4 regions of the Rahnella sp. 2050 genome follow, and region 1 is predicted to be linked to each of the others. Evidence: predicted binding sites of a transcription regulator. Region 1 holds the regulator's gene; each other region holds the start of a gene.
What was found. The regulator CRP, encoded in region 1, controls carbon source genes, mostly activating them, when cyclic AMP is high. The targets are predictions, from matches to a motif close to ATGTGANNNNNNTCACAT.
Positions count from the first base shown of each region.

Region 2: a site for CRP is predicted at 3,006-3,023, ahead of ABIC79_RS09775 (CdaR family transcriptional regulator). Genes of this name have one in related genera too.
Region 3: a site for CRP is predicted at 2,382-2,399, ahead of ABIC79_RS21755 (2-hydroxycarboxylate transporter family protein). Genes of this name have one in related genera too.
Region 4: a site for CRP is predicted at 2,362-2,379, ahead of ABIC79_RS02555 (CidA/LrgA family protein). Genes of this name have one in related genera too.

Region 1 covers NZ_JBEPKE010000004.1:367,907-372,488, forward strand. The annotation lists gene ABIC79_RS17715 (YccS/YhfK family putative transporter) at 1-1,669, opposite strand, end outside; gene crp (cAMP-activated global transcriptional regulator CRP) at 1,731-2,363, opposite strand; gene ABIC79_RS17725 (OsmC family protein) at 2,726-3,133, shown strand; gene ABIC79_RS17730 (phosphoribulokinase) at 3,137-4,006, opposite strand; gene allS (HTH-type transcriptional activator AllS) at 4,142-4,582, opposite strand, start outside.
Region 2 covers NZ_JBEPKE010000002.1:550,453-555,034, reverse strand. The annotation lists gene ABIC79_RS09785 (enolase C-terminal domain-like protein) at 1-146, opposite strand, end outside; gene ABIC79_RS09780 (MFS transporter) at 143-1,516, opposite strand; gene ABIC79_RS09775 (CdaR family transcriptional regulator) at 1,743-2,903, opposite strand; gene degP (serine endoprotease DegP) at 3,142-4,582, opposite strand, start outside.
Region 3 covers NZ_JBEPKE010000008.1:22,277-26,858, forward strand. The annotation lists gene ABIC79_RS21745 (response regulator) at 1-506, opposite strand, end outside; gene ABIC79_RS21750 (ATP-binding protein) at 499-2,151, opposite strand; gene ABIC79_RS21755 (2-hydroxycarboxylate transporter family protein) at 2,471-3,826, shown strand; gene ABIC79_RS21760 (C40 family peptidase) at 4,123-4,581, shown strand.
Region 4 covers NZ_JBEPKE010000001.1:593,686-598,267, forward strand. The annotation lists gene ABIC79_RS02540 (GNAT family N-acetyltransferase) at 1-272, shown strand, start outside; gene ABIC79_RS02545 (amino acid ABC transporter permease) at 288-1,202, shown strand; gene ABIC79_RS02550 (amino acid ABC transporter ATP-binding protein) at 1,218-2,063, shown strand; gene ABIC79_RS02555 (CidA/LrgA family protein) at 2,423-2,827, shown strand; gene ABIC79_RS02560 (CidB/LrgB family autolysis modulator) at 2,820-3,515, shown strand; gene flgL (flagellar hook-associated protein FlgL) at 3,820-4,582, opposite strand, start outside.

The sequences.
Region 1 (4,582 bases):
TATTGTGCGCCTGATTGACCTGCATACGGGTGTACGCCAGTTTGGCGGTGTCGGGGCTTTCCTCGAGCAGCAGGCGGATAGCGTCCTGATAGATTTCCAGCGCCTGGTGTGCATTCTGGCGCAGCAAACCGCTTTGCCATTGCGGCCACAGCCAGATAGTGCCACCAAAGGCCAGCGCGCAGCCGATCAGGGTATCGACCAGTCGTGGTACCAGAAAATGCACGCCGTTCATCGCCAGCAATTGCAGGGTATACACTGCAGTCACCGTCATGCCGACCATCGCCAGTCCGTAGTTTTTGCGCAGAACGGTATAGGACAACAGGGTGATCAGCAACATGCACAGCAGCGTGGTGCCTTCCGGCAGTTCCAGTTTGAGCAAGCCTGAGGCAATCAGCAATCCGGCCAGCGTACCGAGTGCACGGTGCTGGATCCTCACCCGCGTGGCGTTATAACCGTTCTGGCTGACCAACATGATAGTCAGCAAGATCCAGTAGGGTTTGGGCAAATTGAAGAACAGACCCAGACTGCTGCCAATCGCCAGAATAATGCCCAAACGTGCGGCATTACGCAGTGCCACGGATTTGAAGGAAAGATAGCTTTTCAGCGCGGGCCAGAAGGGCAAACGCGGCTGGGTGTTCATCAGGTCACGTTTGTACAACGGCCGCTGTGTGCGTAACAGACGGGCAATGCGGCTGAAATGGTAATAACAAAACTGACCTACCGGATTGTCCGGGTTGCGCGCGGCGATTTTCTCCAGCGCGGTCAGCTCATTGGCCATCGTAAAGCGCCCGGATAAACGGTGATAAAGAATATCGTCGGCAATCACCCGAAGACGGGTGGAAATCACCTGTGCATTTCGGCGGATAACCGCTTCGGCATGGCTTTCCTCCACCAGTTTCTGCACTTCTTCCGGCTGATGCAGGCTCACTGTAATGTGCTCCTGCAAATCGAGCGCCACCTGAAAACGCTGAAACAGCCGCTTATGGTGATGATGATGTCCGTGCTGGGGCAACATGTGTAATTGCTGATAAAGCAGGGCAATCAGGTCGATAACCTGCTGCTGGCGGGCTAGCAGTGGGGGTAACGCGGTTTCGGGATCGGTATGTTGCGTCAGCAGGCTGTACTTGGCTTCGAAATAATCCGCGAGTTGCAGATAGAGCTGGCTGAGTGTTTCGCGCATCGGCTGTTCTTCCGAAATACGAAACCACGCCCAGTTAAACAATCCGTACCAGGCTGTGCCAGCGGCGAACAACACCGGGGCCTGCCACATCGGGCGCACGCCCACCATACTCAGCGTGAAGATAGTCGCCACCAGCGCACCGGGCAGCAGGCGCGCATGCAGCGGGCTGATTTCACCGGTGACGCCGAGCAGTAACGCCAGCGACAGCATGATCAGCGGCAGCGGTATATGCCAGCTTTCGAGCATCAGTTGCAGCAGAAGGCTGCTCACGGCAAAGAGTGAACCGCCGACGAGCAGGCGTTTGAAAAAGCGTTTATGCGGGGTATCCAGACCGGCGATGTTACAACAGGCCGGGCAGAGGGAAAACAGCAGGCCCATTTGCAAATTGCCAAACAGCCAGCAAATGCCAACAGGTAAGCACAACACCAGCGTCTGGCGCAGCGCGTAGTTCACTTCAGGATGGTAAAACAGTCTTCGCCATAGCGTCATGGGTAAAGCTTAGCCCATAAAAAAGGCGCGACAGTGTTTTGCCGCGCCAATTTTTGAGGGATTAACGTGTGCCGTAAACGACAATCGTTTTACCGTGTGCGGAGATCAGGCTTTGATCTTCCAGCATTTTGAGAATGCGTCCGACTGTTTCACGTGAACAACCGACGATTTGGCCAATTTCCTGGCGGGTAATCTTGATTTGCATCCCGTCCGGATGGGTCATTGCATCAGGCTGTTTAGCCAGATTGAGCAAGGTTTGAGCGATACGACCGGTAACGTCAAGGAAGGCAAGGTTGCCGACTTTCTCTGACGTCACTTGCAGACGGTTGGCCATCTGCGCGGAGAGACGCATCAGAATATCCGGGTTAACCTGAATCAGCTGGCGGAATTTTTTATATGAAATTTCAGCCACTTCACAGGCAGTTTTAGCACGTACCCAGGCACTGCGTTCCTGACCTTCTTCGAAGAGTCCCAGCTCACCGATGAAGTCACCTTGGTTAAGGTAGGACAGTATCATTTCCTTGCCTTCTTCATCTTTAATCAGGACAGCAACTGACCCTTTCACGATGTAGTAAAGCGTTTCGGCTTTTTCACCCTGGTGAATCAGCGTACTTTTAGAAGGATACTTATGTATATGACAGTGAGACAGGAACCATTCAAGAGTCGGGTCTGTTTGTGGCTTGCCGAGAACCATTTGCTATTATCCTCTGTTGTTATCGCTGCCCAAAATCACAGGGCTCAGAGTTCCCTGTACGGCACTTCAAATCCAAAGCGCCCTTTCAGCATATAACTCTCCAGAAATGCTGCAAGCGGATGTCGGAGTGCAACAGCCTGTTTATTGCTGTCATCACCGTGGGTTCTGTACTTAAACCGCAAAAACCGTCACCGCAATTTACTGGAAAGTATGTTTCGGCTTTGTTTGTAGCACAGGTTTGAGATGCTGTCTTCTGTTGTCTCGCTTCAGCATGATGGCGATCGGGTTACGTTGCCAGATTTTAGGTGAAAGGGTACTCTGAGAGCAGATTTCGACAAGTTTATTCACCGGGAGAATAGTTCATGCATGCACGTGTCAAATGGGTTGAAGGACTGACATTTTTAGGTGAGTCTGCATCGGGTCATCAGATTTCAATGGATGGAAACGCGGGTGATAAAGCCCCAAGCCCGATGGAAATGTTACTGATGTCCGCAGGGGGGTGTAGTGCAATCGACGTGGTGTCAATTTTGCAAAAAGGTCGTAATGACGTGCGTGATTGTGAAGTGAAGCTGACCTCACAACGCCGCGAAGAAGCGCCGCGTCTGTTCACTCACATCAATCTGCATTTTATCGTCACCGGTAAGGATCTGACCGATAAGATTGTTGAACGTGCGGTCAGCCTGTCTGCCGAAAAATACTGTTCTGTGTCTCTGATGCTGGGTAAAGCGGCCACAATCACCCACAGCTTTGAAGTGATTGCAGCCGAATAAAGTTTACTCGATCTTCTTGCCTTCCATCAGGCGCTGCACCAGCGGCGCCATGATCAGCTCCATCGCCAGCCCCATTTTGCCGCCCGGCACCACCAGTGTTTTGATGTGCGAGATAAACGACCCTTGCAGCATGGCCAGCAGATACGGGAAATCGATGTCATCCAGTCCCTGAAAATGAATCACCACAAAGCTTTCATCCAGTGACGGAATGGCTTTGGCGGCAAACGGGTTCGAGGTGTCGATGGTGGGTACCCGCTGGAAATTGATGTGTGTGCGGGAAAACTGCGGCGTAATGTAATTGATATAGTCATCCATCGAACGCACGACGGAATCCATCACCGCTTCACGGGAATGCCCGCGCTCGCCGGTATCGCGCACCAGTTTCTGGATCCATTCGAGGTTGACGATAGGCACTACGCCGACCAGCAGGTCGACCTGCGCGGCAACGTCAATTTTGTCCGCCACCACACCACCGTGTAACCCTTCGTAAAACAAAATATCCGTCGGTTCCGGCAACGCCTGCCACGGCGTAAAGGTACCCGGCACCTGATTGTAGGGAACGGCTTCGTCATAAGTATGCAGATACTTACGTGAACGGCCAGTGCCGGTTTTACCGTATTCGATAAAGCTTTTTTCCAGCAAACCAAAGTCATTGGCTTCCGGCCCGAAGTAGCTGATATGACGTCCCAGATCGCGCGCCTTGCGTATTGCCGCATCCATTTCAGGACGGGTGAAATGATGAAAACTGTCGCCTTCCAGTTCCGCCGCACGCAAACCAAGCTGCTGAAATATTTTACGAAATGCCACGCTGGTGGTCGTGGTGCCTGCACCGCTCGAACCGGTCACGGCAATAACAGGATGTTTGGCTGACATAATGCGCTGTTCTCCATAAAGGTGATGCAGGCAGGCGAGACGCGGTCTTTTCTGTGGTCGAAGATCTGGCGTCAAGGCTGCGCATAATTAAGCCTATTGTTACCATATTTATTCGCGAAGCCAAAGAGGGCATCACTATTCTAAACCCGCCAGCAACGGTTGGATCAGCGGGTCTTTCTGGTGGAACAGAGAAACAATGTCATGCAGCGCCTTGCCTGTGTACTCCTTTTTCCACGCCAGACTGAGCGGGGAAGGGGCGCGCGGATAGCGGATTTGCCGGGCGATCAGCTCGCCGCTGTCGAGATATGGCTGGCACAGATGGCGCGGCAGAAAACCGATACCCATTCCCTTCAGGTGACAGGCCAGTTTAGTCGCCACATCTGCCACGATGATCTGCCGTTGCCCGGTCAGCAACCAGGCTACCCGCTTGTTCAGATGGCGCGAGGTGTCTTCCACATTGATGGCAATGTACTGACGCAACACCGCTTCTTCCAGCATGCCAGTGATGTGCTGCAGCGGATGAAAGGGCGCATGAACAAAAATCCAGTCCACTTCACCCAGCGGCAGCAGATTCAC
Region 2 (4,582 bases), on a different contig from region 1:
TTCCCGGCACTGTCCTTGAGGATAACGATATTGCGGGTGAAGTAAGCACCGTGCGCGCCACCAATATTCATCAGCATGCTGTCATGCCCTGCCACAGGAATGACCTGCATATCCGTGATAACCGGTGAGGATTGCGTACTCATCATCTTTCCCCTTTTACTGTGCCTGTACCGTGGTACGGGCGAAGCTGAATACGTTCGATTTTTCCGACAATAAACACGTAACTGACGACGGCGAGCAGTGCGTGGATGCCGACATAAATCAGCGCGCCGTTGAAGGAACCGGTGGTCCCGATAATGTAGCCGATAGCGATCGGCGTGATGATGCCGGAGACGTTACCGAACATGTTGAACAATCCGCCGCTCAGCCCGCTGATTTCTTTCGGTGCGGTATCGGCCATTACCGCCCAGCCCAGCGCACCCAGACCTTTACCGAAGAAGGCGAATGCCATAATGCCAACCACCATCCATTCGGTATCAACGTAGTTGCAGAAAATCATCGACATCGACAACAGCATACCGATCACAATCGGAGCCTTGCGCGACAGTGTCAGGTTGCTGGTTCTGCGCATCAGCCAGTCGGAGATAATTCCACCCAGTACGCCGCCGAGGAATCCGCAAATCGCCGGTACTGAGGCCACCATGCCCGCTTTAAGTATCGACATACCGCGCGCCTGAACCAGATACACCGGGAACCAGGTGATGAAGAAATAGGTCAGCGCGTTGATGCAGTACTGGCCGATGTAAATGCCAATCATCATGCGGGATTTCAGTAACTGTTTCATCTGGAAGGTTTTTTCGCCTTTTACGACGGCTTTTTTGGTGATTTTCTGATCCATATTGATCAGCGCACCACCGGCTTCCATGTAATCAAGTTCGGCCTGATTTACGCCCGGATGATCTTTCGGATCGTGGATCACTTTCAGCCAGATGAAACTCAGCACGATCCCCAGACCGCCCATGAAGAAGAAGACGTGTGACCAGCCCACTTCGTGCGTCAGCCAGCCCATGATCGGGGCGAAAATAACCGTGGCGAAGTACTGCGCTGAGTTAAAAATAGAGACTGCGGTGCCACGTTCCTGAGCCGGGAACCAGGCTGCGACGATACGGCTGTTGCCGGGGAAGGACGGCGCTTCGGCCAGGCCAACCAGAAAACGTAAAGCAAACAGCGATACCACAATGCCGAAGCCGCTGAAGACATCGACAAAGCCTTGCAGCAGGGTGAATAACGACCAGATGAAAATGCTGTAGAAATAAACTTTTTTCGAACCGAATTTATCGAGCAGCCAGCCACCGGGTATTTGCCCGATGACATATGCCCAGGAAAATGCCGAGAAGATATAACCCATCCCGACGGAATCCAGCCCGATATCTTTGGCCATCGCCGAACCGGCAATGGATAACGTGGCACGATCGCCGTAATTAAATGAGGTGACAATAAATAACATCACCACTATCCAGTAGCGCGCGTTAGTTCTTTTTTTGACGGCACTGGCTGCTGAAACGGTAGTTTCCATGGTGTTCTCCGGAATTAATGACAACGCCTCTAAACAGAGATAAAAGTCATTCCATTCACAGAACTGTAGGGTTCAGAGAGGAAGGAACGCAGCCAGTATATGAACAACATTCCCTTTACTCATTGGGCAATCAACCAAGCATAAATAGCCCTTTGCATTTATCCTGAGGCAAATGCCCAGCGACGTGCGAGTTGTTTCACAAAAAATGAAACGGCTGTGATGGCGGTCACAGATGGTTGTTATCTAATTGCAGGGCCACGTACAGCAATAAACGATCGTCGAAGTTCCCCAGATCCAGGCCGGTTAATTCCGAGATACGGTTGAGGCGATATTCCAGCGTATTACGATGAATATACAGTGCCTTAGACGTAGCGGTCGGCTGAACATTATGGTGGAACCACGACGTCAGTGTGCGGCGCAGTAATCCGTTGCCATCCGTCGCTTTCAGACGCGCCAGCGGACGCACCAGTTCATCGGCCTGCCAGCCGCCACGCAGGCTGTCGAGCAGCACGGGTAAGATCAGATCCTGATAGAAGTAACACCGCTGTTCCGGCATCCGCTGTTTGCCCACACTCATGGTGGTACGTGCGGTGCGATAAGAACGGGCGATGCTGCCAGGGCCGGTAAAAAAGTTGCCAAGGGAAATGCGCACGCGCAGACGACCAGTTTCGGTCATGCGCGACAGCAGATGATCAATGCGCTGGCGGTGGCCCTCTGGATCCCAGCGATCGTAGCTGTTCAGGGCCGGTTTCAGCACCACCATTTCGGTGAGGGAAACGATAGCGATCAGGTTGTCACGCTCCGGCGTGGTCAGTAAAGTTTGCAGTTGTTGCAGTTCTGCCATGGCAGAGTCCACACCGAGCTGTCCGCTGTCGACTTCCACCACCGCCGCGACACGTGGCCGGTTGAGGTCGATGCCCAGACGCTGCGCCCACTCCATCAGCGCCGGAGAGAGTTCATCCACACGAATCAGGTTAAGCACCAGTTCTTCCCGCAGACGGCTGTCCTGCGCCAGCATGTGCAGCAGACGCGCCTGTTCGAGCATCATTTCGGCGGTCATACACACCAGCTCGCCATACTGACGCAACTGGGACGGATTGCCCGTCAGGCCGATAACGCCCACGATCTGACCGTCAATACGCAACGGCAGGTTGATGCCCGGACGTACACCGTGCAAATGCCGTGCAACGCCCTCGTCGATGTCGACAATGCGCTCCTGCGAAATCGCCAGCAGTGCGCCTTCGTGCAATTCACCAAGACGCTGATCATCGCCGCTGCCGATAATCCGTCCGCGACCATCCATGACATTCACATTACTATCAATAATTTGCATTGTGCGGGCAACAATTTGTTGCGCCAGCTTTGCATCGAGATGATATGCCGACATGGAACCCCTGCCTTGCTGTTTTATCGTTGTTAAAACAGCATACTCAGGCCGCGATGCCCATACATTATGCAAATGCCCAAAGAGCGAAAGCACCTATTGAAGTTGCGGGGAATATCACATTTTTAAGCAAATGCCCAACCGGCCCGGCAAAATCCACATGATTGATGAGAGTCCCTGAAAGACAGGCAAAAAAAAAGCACGCCGGAGCGTGCTTTGTGTGAGGTATAGCAGGCGGAAATTACTGCGCCAGCAGGTAAATTGAGGTATCACCACGCTGAATATCCAGCGCCAGAACGTTTGGTTTGGTGTCGAGAATTTTACGCAGCTCGCCCAGATTGGTCACTTTCTGCTGGTTCACACCCAAAATGACGTCGCCTTTTTTCAGGCCGATGCGCGCGGCCGTTGAACCCGGCTTCACTTCATCGACTTTCACACCTTTCTGATCACCTGCCGCACCGTTACTCAGTTCAGCCCCTTCGATGCCGGTATAAATGTTGCCGGATTCGATTTTCGATGTCTGAGTGCTTTGCTCAATGGTCACGTCAACGTTCATCGGTTTGCCTTCACGCAGCAGGCCGAGCGTCACTTTGGTGCCGATTGGCAGGGTGCCGATATCAGCACGGAACGAGGCGAAGCTGCTGATCGGTTTACCGTTCATGCTCAGGATCACGTCACCGGCTTTAATGCCCGCTTTCTCTGCGGCAGATTTCGGCATGACCTGACTGATGAATGCACCGCGCTGTGCGTCAACTTTCATGGCTTTCGCCAGTTCGGAGTTCAGCTCGGTCCCCATGATGCCCAGCTCGCCGCGTTTCACCTGACCGAATTCGATCATTTGTTTGGACAGGTTTTTCACCATGTTACTTGGGATCGCAAAACCGATACCGATGTTGCCGCCGTCCGGTGCCAGGATCGCCGTGTTAAGGCCAATCAGTTCACCATTCAGGTTCACCAGCGCACCACCGGAGTTACCGCGGTTGATCGCGGCATCCGTCTGGATGAAGTTTTCGTAGTTCTCAATATTCAGGCCGGAACGACCCAGTGCAGAAACGATACCGGAAGTCACGGTTTCGCCCAGACCATACGGGTTACCGATAGCCACGGTGTAATCGCCCACACGCAGTTGTTCGGAATCCGCCATCTTAATGGCCGTCAGGTTTTTCGCATTCTGTAACTGAATCACCGCGATATCAGAACGCGGGTCCTTGCCGATGACTTTGGCGTCGAACTTACGGCCATCGTTCAGCTGTACGCTGATTTTGGTTGCGTTATCAACAACGTGGTTGTTGGTAACCACATAACCTTTGTCGGCATCAATGATGACGCCGGAACCCAGCGCGCGGAAATCTTCTTTCTGTTCAGGCGCAGGCTGACCGTCAGGCCCCTGACCGCCGCCCTGACACACCGGAGAACCCTGGAACGGCGAACCGTCCTGGCACAGCGGCGAATTCTGACCAAAGAATTGCTGGAACTGCTGACCCATGCGTGGTGTTTTTACCGGCGCACTGCCTTCAACGTTGACGCTCACCACCGATGGCATCACTTTTTCAAGCATAGGTGCCAGGCTAGGAAGCTGAGTGGTGCTGGTGCTGGAAGACGCAGTTTCAGCAGCCAGTGCAGAAGAAACCGGGGCCATTGCCATACCGATGCTTAACGCTAATGCGCTGAGGAATAAACTC
Region 3 (4,582 bases), on a different contig from region 1:
ACCAGTTCGAGCGTATTCGGCTCGATGCCTTTGGCAGAAGGGGCTGCCGGTGTATCGCTGGCGGGCAGATTGAACAACTTATCCAGGGCCCGCTGATCGACCACTTTCACATTACGCAGCGTTTGCACCAGTTGCATAAAGCGCTCGAGTGAACTGCGCAGACGATGGAACGACACCGGCTTGATGATGTAATCGAACGCGCCGCTGCGCATGGCCTGGCTACAGGTTTGCATATCGCTGGCAGCGGTAATGAAAATCACCGAGCAATCGAAGCTTTTCAGCAACGGGCTGTCGATCAGATCGACACCCTGACCATCCGGCAAATAGTTATCGAGTAAGATCAGACGCGGCTGATGCAGGCGCAGCAGAGAACGCGTCTGCTCCAGTGTGGCCGCAATGCCGACGACGCGCAGGTTGAAATTTTGCTCGATAAAATCACGATGCAGACCAGCCAGATGTGGCTCATCTTCCACAATCACGACATCGAGTGCGCTGCTGTTATTCATGGTTCTGTCCTGTTAACGCTTCTGCCGGATACGGGATAAAGACTGAAAATATTGTACCTTGCGGCGTGTTGTCTGAGATTTCGATGCTGCCACCCGCCTGACGGACATAACCGGCCACCAGATACAGGCCGATACCGTGTTCTGCACCCGTGGCGTCCTGCCCGCTGGAGGGCTTGCTGGTGACGCCTTGTTCAAACAGGTGCGGCTTGAGTGCATCTTCCACGCCGCTGCCCTGATCGGCGACTTCAATCAGCAGTTCCCGGTTCCGGTCGGAAATATACAATTCGACCGGTGCCGGGGGCGTCAGTGCTTTCAGTGTGGCGTCCACGGCGTTATCCAGCAAATTACCAATCACTGACATCAGTTCGGTTTCACTGATGGCTGCCGGTATGCGGGTGAGCTGACAGGCGGGATCGAAACTCAGCTCGACGCCTTTTTCGCGTGCACTGACGTATTTCCCCAGCAGCAGGCCACAAAGTGCTGGCGAGGTAAAGCGTGCTGAGACGAAATCCAGCACGGCCTGCGCGCCTTCCGACTGCGCCTGAATATAGCGCATTGCATCGTCGTAACGCTGCATTTGCAGCAAGCCCGCCAGCGTCGCAGTCCAGTTCAGTTGTTCATGGCGCATAATGCGAAGGTTATCGGCGTAGCGCTTCACCTGACTCAGCTGGCTGCTCAGCGTATTAATGTCATTTTTATCGCGGAAACTGAATACCCAGCCACTTTCTGCACCGGGTTCAAGTTCGATGGGTACGCGGTTGACGATCACCTGTCTCTGATTGAGTACCGTAATCTGATCATGCTGACTGTTGTTTTCACTGACACCACGTTGCGTAAAGAACGTGGGCGGCGTCTGAAGCACCTCCGCCAGCGGTTTACCCAGTAGCTCGTTTTCGGGCTGGCGGATATCCAGTAACTCGCGTGCGGCCCGGTTAATTGAAATCAGTTGCCTTTCGGCGTTGATCGCAAATACGCCCTCATACATGGCTTCCAGCAACGCTTTTTGCTGGCGGACCAGCAGGGCAATATCTTTGGGTTCCAGCCAGAACATCTGTTTTTTAACGTTGCGGGTGAACATCCATGAAAAAATAAACAGCAGTAATAAAAGCAGTAAACCGTATAAACCGGCCTGCGCCAGACGGCGGCCATTAATATTATCGATGTAAGAGGTGAGATAACCGACCGAGACAATGCCGATCACCTGATTACTGGCATCCAGAATCGGGGCTTTGCTGCGCAATGAAACGCCGATGCCGCCCTGACGTACGGAAATAATGGTTTTACCGGCCAGCACACCGGCGTTATCACCGCCAATCATCGGCAGGTCTATGCGCTCCGGAGATTCGGAATGATAAAGATGCAGCTCGCGGGTATCGCCGATAACGATATAACTGGCGTCACTTTTATCGCGTAATGGCTGGATTAGTTTCGCGATGCCGGGGATATCGCGGGCCTGTACCTTCTGCGCCAGCCCCGGCATCAGAGCGATCTCGCTGGCCTGAACCCGTGCACGCTGGCCCAGATCATGATGTAACTGACGGTCAATAATATGAAATAAAATAGCCCCCAGCAGTGCCAGCAACACGCAGGAAAATACCACCAGAGATAAAAAGAGTTTTACCTGAAAAGGTAACCTGAATTTCATACGACCTGCTGCACGGCGAACCTGAGATATACATTCAATAAGCCTATCACGGCGAAATGTGAGTCGTAATCGCAGAGAAGCGGAGTTGTGAACAGAAGATTAAAATAATGATTATTTCACACAGTAATAACAGGGTTAATAGCGGGATTTACTACTAATCTTATAATCCTTATAAATCAGGGTGCATTAACACCATAAACACCATAACAACCTTTATCCCTGCGGTTTTAATTTGAACAACCTCACACCCGGCTGACCGCCTGTTTTCATATGCTCAGACCATCAATAAGAAAAGTCTTCAGAAGAAAGAGGCAATGTCATGAGCACAACCGACGATTCCTACATCGCTGTCAAAGAAACGAAAACCTCCGGCCTCTCGGCCAGACAAAAATGGTGGCACATTCTTGATCACTACAAGATAGGCATTATCCCGCTGCCCTTTTTCCTGCTGGCGGGCGTGCTGATCCTGCTCGATTGCCTGAATGGCAAGTTGCCGAGTGACATCGTGGTGATGGTCGCCACGCTGGCCTTCTTCGGTTTTGCCTGTGGCGAGTTGGGTAAACGCTTACCTGTGGTGGGTAAACTGGGGGCCGCGGCGATTTGTGCCACTTTTATTCCTTCGGCGATGGTGCATTACGGCCTGCTGCCGGATGTTGTTGTTGATTCCACGGTCAAATTCTATAAATCCACCAATATTCTCTACCTTTATATCTGCTGCATTATTGTCGGCAGCATCATGAGCATGAACCGTCAGGTGCTGATCCAGGGCTTTATGCGTATTTTCGTACCGATGCTGTGCGGCGAAGTGGTCGGCATGATTGCCGGTATGGCGATGGGCACTGTTTTAGGTTTACCGCCAATGCAAACCTTCTTCTTCCTGATCCTGCCGATCATGGCTGGCGGTGTCGGGGAAGGTGCGATCCCGCTGTCGATGGGTTACGCGACCATCCTGCATATGGAGCAGGGCGTGGCGCTTGGGCGCATTCTGCCGATTGTTATGCTCGGTGGCCTGACGGCCATTGTGCTGGCGGGCGTGCTGAACCAGCTTGGTAAACGTTATCCGCATCTTACCGGCGAAGGCCAACTGATGCCGTCGAAAAAAGGCCAGATGGGCAGTGGCACCGATGAATTTGAGGGCAATCCGGGCGTCAACGCGCTGGCCTGTGGTGCGCTGCTGGCCATCCTGCTGTACATGGTCGGGATGCTCGGCCAGAAATGGATCGGCCTGCCAGCGCCGGTCTGCATGCTGTTTGCGGCGGTGCTGGTGAAACTGGCGAACGGTGTTTCGCCGACTATTCAGCACGGCTCGATGACGGTGTATAAATTCTTTCGTACGGCGGTAACTTATCCGGTGTTGTTCGCGGTGGGTGTCGCGATCACGCCCTGGCAGGAACTGATCAACGCTTTCACCCTTCAGAACCTGCTGGTGATTGTGACCACAGTGCTGGCGCTGGTCGGCACCGGTTTTTATGTGGGTAAGAAAATTGGCATGCACCCTATCGATGTGGCGATTGTTTCCTGCTGCCAGAGCGGGCAGGGCGGCACGGGCGACGTGGCGATTCTGACCTCCGGCAACCGCATGACGCTGATGCCTTTCGCGCAAATCGCTACCCGTATCGGGGGAGCTATCAACGTTTCTGTCGGCCTGTTTGTTCTGGCGAAGTTCTTCTCATAACACCTTCACCCACCCCTTCAGCCTAAGGGGTGGGTTTTCCTGAGAAAAAATCCCCAGTCCAATTTTGGACTCAATTCAACCTGCTTATTTATTGTCCTGCGGTTATTATTTGCGCACTCAGAGACGAGTCACCCGCCCCGTGAGCAGGTTCCCACGTAAGGAAGAGCACTATTTTTTGACGAAAGAATCCACGCATGTTCCGTATTAAATCGCTTGTTTCTGCCTTACTGCTTCTCGTTATCGGTTTGTTTAGCATCCACTCCTTTGCTTTTGATATGCCTAAAGAATTTGAGTCTATGGACACCTACAAATTTTTCCATAGCGAACTTTTTAATGGAAAAGGGTCCACCGTGACTGCGGTCAATACGGGCAACTCAGACAATATTAAAAGCGCCCTGCTGGCGGAATATCCGCGCTGGAAGGGGACGCATTACCGCTGGGGGGGCACCACCCACAAAGGCGTGGACTGCTCGTCGCTGATGCAGCATCTGTTTAATGATTCCCTGCAAACACGCCTGCCAAGAACCACCTTTCAGCAAATCAGGAACGGCAGAAAAGTGAGTAAAAATAATCTGAAACCGGGAGATTTAGTGTTTTTCAAAACGTCGCCGGGCGATCGTCATGTCGGCGTGTATGTCGGGGATCATCAGTTCATTCATGCCTCGAAAATTGAAGGCGTCACTATTTCATCACTGGATAATCAGTATTGGGTTGATCATTACGAAACCGCACGTCGTTTAGAACTGATGAGCTAAA
Region 4 (4,582 bases), on a different contig from region 1:
GGACTCACCGCGCGCTGCGCCGTCAGGGACTGGCACAAAAAATCCTGCATGAACTGGAACGTCGCGCAGCCGCGTACGGTTACCGGCGGGTATTTCTCACCACCGGATTCCGCCAGCCCGAAGCGGTCGGATTGTATTTGTCCCGCGGTTATCAGCCGCAATTCGACACCCGCCTCGATCCGGAGGTCTATTCCCGGCCACCGTATGACGGGCGCCTGCCGTTTACCAAAACGCTGAAGGCGGACGTGCCGGTCACGTCATCTGCAACGTAACAGAAAGAGAAAATGATGAGCGAAAATGCCCCTTCATCTGTGAATCATCCGCCGCTGAAAGTGGTGCCCGCGCGCTATCCGTGGCGTCTTGCCGGTGCGGTTTTTTCGGCGTTTATTCTGCTGGGCATCATCCAGTCGATTGCCACGAATTCCCGCTGGGAATGGGGCGTATTTCGTCAGTGGTTTTTTGATCCGGTGATCCTGTCCGGGCTTGGCAAAACCCTGTTGCTCACGCTGCTGGGCACCCTTTTTGGGGTGATTTTCGGCACGGCACTGGCCCTCGCCCGCCTGTCGAAATCCTATTTACTGAACGCACTGGCCTGGGGGTATATCTGGCTGTTCCGTTCCCTGCCGTTGTTGCTGGTGCTGATCATTCTCTACAACTTTTCCTATCTCTACGACAACCTTTCGCTCGGCATTCCGTTCACCACGATTTCCTTTTTCAGCACCCCGACGGTGGATTTGCTGGATCAGTTTTCCGTCGCCGTGCTCGGTCTGTCGCTGGTGCAGTCGGCCTATACCGCCGAGATCATTCGCGGCGGGATTTTAGGGGTAGAACACGGCCAGCATGAAGCTGCGGCCGCGCTGGGATTACCGGCCTACCGCCGGACCTTCCGCATCATTTTGCCGCAGGCGTTACGTTCAATTCTGCCGACCGGTTTTAACGAAGTGATCAGCCTGGCGAAAGGCACATCGATTGTTTACGTCCTGTCGATGCCGGAACTGTTTTACACCGTGCAGGTGATTTACAACCGCACACAGCAGGTGATCCCGCTGCTGATGGTCGCCACCATCTGGTATCTGCTGATCACCACCGTGCTGTCGGTTTTGCAGTATTACGTCGAACGCTATTTCTCCCGCGGCACCGTGCGTCAGGTCGCGCCGACACCCTTGCAGCGCCTGCGTCAGTGGCGCGTCGCCCGTTCTTAATAAAGGGAAAGCACTATGTCAGAAGCCTTTGATTTATTCGTTAACCGCCCGCAGGAAGCGCCTGTTGAGCAGCTGTTTCCACGCAAACCTCAGGCTGCTACCGTCGGGCGCATCGAAATCAATAATTTGAGCAAATACTACGGCGCGCACAAAGCGCTGGATAACGTGAGTCTGCGCATCGAACCGGGCACCGTGACCGTGATCCTCGGCCCGTCCGGCTCGGGGAAATCGACCCTGCTGCGCACGATTAACCATCTTGAGCGCGTCGACGAAGGTTTTATTCAGATTGACGGCGATTACATCGGCTACCGCCGCAAAGGCGATACGCTGTATGAACTGAAAGAGCGCGCCATCCTCAAACAGCGCACACATGTCGGTTACGTTTTTCAGAATTTCAATTTATTCCCGCACATGACGGTGCTGGATAACATCATCGAAGCGCCGGTGGTTCACGGTCTGCTGAGCCGCAAAAACGCCATCGCCCGTGCCTGTGAACTGCTCGACACGGTCGGTCTGCGCGAAAAAGCGCACGCATGGCCGCGTCATTTGTCCGGCGGACAGCAGCAGCGCATCGCCATCGCCCGTGCGCTGGCGCTGAATCCTAAAGTCATGCTGTTTGATGAACCGACGTCCGCCCTCGATCCCGAACTGGTTGGCGAAGTGCTGGATGTGATTAAGAAGCTGGCGCAGTCGGGCGTCACGCTGGTGGTCGTCACCCATGAAATCGGCTTCGCGCGCCAGGTGGCGGATCAGGTGGTGTTTATGGTGGATGGTCGCGTGGTTGAAAGCGGCGCTGCCGCACAGGTGCTGGAACGGCCGGTTCATGCCAGAACCCAGGCTTTTCTGGAGAAGGTGCTTTAAGACTGGCAAATTTAGTATTTCTTAAGACCGGGAATATTTCGGTTTCTTACCCGCAGTGCTCATTTGACGCGCTGCGCCGAAACCGCCCGGGAGGGAGAAGTGCTTTTCCCTCCCGGATCTCCCTTCGCTTTTTCAACCAGCGATCCGCTCGCTGGCTATGTTTCAGGTATCACCGCGACAGGCTGGAACCTCTCATTCAGCAAGCTTTCTGAATCGCCCGCCACCCACAATCCGTATTTTCCCCGTTTACCAAACGCCATTTTGGAATACACTTCATTCCTAAATTTCATACTCCGTTTTGTGGCGCAGATCACATCTTAATTGTATGATGAATACATTATTCAACTGGGTGATACACCATGAGCACCGCAATCTCTCTGGTATTCCAATATGTTCGGGCGTTTATTCTGATTTATCTCTGTTTATTCGCCGGGAATGCGATTTCATCTCTTTTACCGCTCACCATTCCCGGCAGCATCATCGGCATGCTGATCCTGTTTGGTTTGCTTTCAACCCAAATTCTGCCGTTCAAATGGGTCAAACCGGGCTGTAATGTTCTGATTCGCTATATGGCGTTACTGTTCGTCCCTATCGGCGTCGGGGTCATGAATTATTACGAGCAACTGCGCACGCAGTTCGGGCCGCTGGTGGTGTCGTGTCTGGTCAGTACCCTGATTGTATTGCTGGTTGTCGCCTACTGTTCCCACTATATCCATGGCGAACGCGGTGCGGTGACGGATAAAGCGGAGGATAAAAATGATTGATATATTGTGGTCGCTGCCGCTGACGCTGGTGGTGTTTTTCGCCACCCGTAAGCTCGCTATTAAACTCAAAATGCCGCTGCTCAACCCGCTGCTGATGTCGATGGTGGTGATCATTCCGCTGTTGCTGGTCACCCATATCCCTTACGCGCGCTATTTCGCGGGCAGCAAGATCCTCAATGATCTGCTGCAACCCGCCGTCGTGGCGCTGGCGTTTCCCTTGTACGAGCAACTGCATCAGATCCGCGCCCGCTGGAAATCCATCATCAGTATCTGTTTTATCGGCAGCGTGGTGGCGATGGTGAGCGGCACCGCGATTGCATTATGGATGGGAGCAACGCCGCAAATTGCCGCATCGGTATTACCGAAATCCGTCACCACGCCGATTGCCATGGCCACCGCGCAGTCGATCAATGGTATTCCGGCCATCAGCGCCGTGTGCGTGATTTTCGTCGGCATCCTCGGCGCGGTCTTTGGTCATACGATTTTGAATGTTCTGAAGATCACCACCAAAGCCTCACGCGGGCTGGCGATGGGTACCGCATCACACGCACTGGGTACCGCCCGCTGTGCAGAAATGGATTATCAGGAAGGCGCATTCAGTTCACTGGCGCTGGTGATTTGCGGCATCATCACCTCCCTGCTCGCCCCGTTCCTGTTCCCCGTCCTTCTCGCCCTCTTCGGTCATTAACCTATAACGAGCACAGATTCCTCTAACGGGTTCGGATTGTATCAAGGCGGCAACTGAGCGAATCCCCGGGAGCTTACAATAAGTAAGTGACTGGGGTGAACGAAGGCAGCCAACGCAGAGACAATTTGAAGCAGGACGAGGAAAAAGTGTATGTCACTTAAACCTTAGAAAAAGTGACATACAAAGCTGAAAGTACCCGGTTTAAGTACAGTCAGAAAAGAATCTGCCGGTCTGCCGTAAAAGCAGACAGGCAGCGATAACGAAGAGATGGAGCCTGGCGCGTAAACTTACGCGCCGGAGAGTATTACGAATTCATCTGGAACAGTGACATACCCTGCATGGCGCTGTAGGTCTTATAGGATGCCTGAAGCGCAACCTGCTGCAAGGTGTAGGTCGAAATTGCTGAGGTCCATTCGGTATCGACCAGATTACTGAGTTTGGTCGAGTTCGATACATCACGGTTGTCGCCCAGTGTATCGAGATTATCCAGTTCGGACATCTGCGTACCCAACTCTGAACGCACGGAAAGCACGTTGTTGAGTGAGTTACTCAGGCCACGGTTGGCTTTATCGATGGCATCGGTGTATTGCGTATCCGTGGTGTTATCCGCCGATGGCGTTCTCAGCGCAGTCAGCGCACCGTCGATGGTTTTGAATAAATCTGATTCGCTCGGAGAACCGTCCGGTTCGGCTTTCGCATCACCGGTTAAGGCATTAAAAATCTGGTTACCGGTATGGTTGATGGTCATGGTACGACTGGTATCAACCTGCTGAGTAATAGACGTCGTGCCCCCGGAATAGGTTACCGCACCCGTTGTGGCGTCCTGCGTATAAGGCGGAGTATCACTTTTGTAACCGGCGAAGATGAAGCGGCCGTTACCGTCGGTGCTGTTCGCCAGGTTCACCAGTTGCGATTTCAGGCTGTCCAGTTTAGTCGCCAGAGAAGAACGGTCGTCATCGCTTAAAGAACCGTCACCGGCCTGAACGATCAACGTCTGTGCATCCTGAATGGTCGAGGTCACGCTGCTTAAAATCGACTCTTCCTGACTCATACTCTGGTTAGCAAAG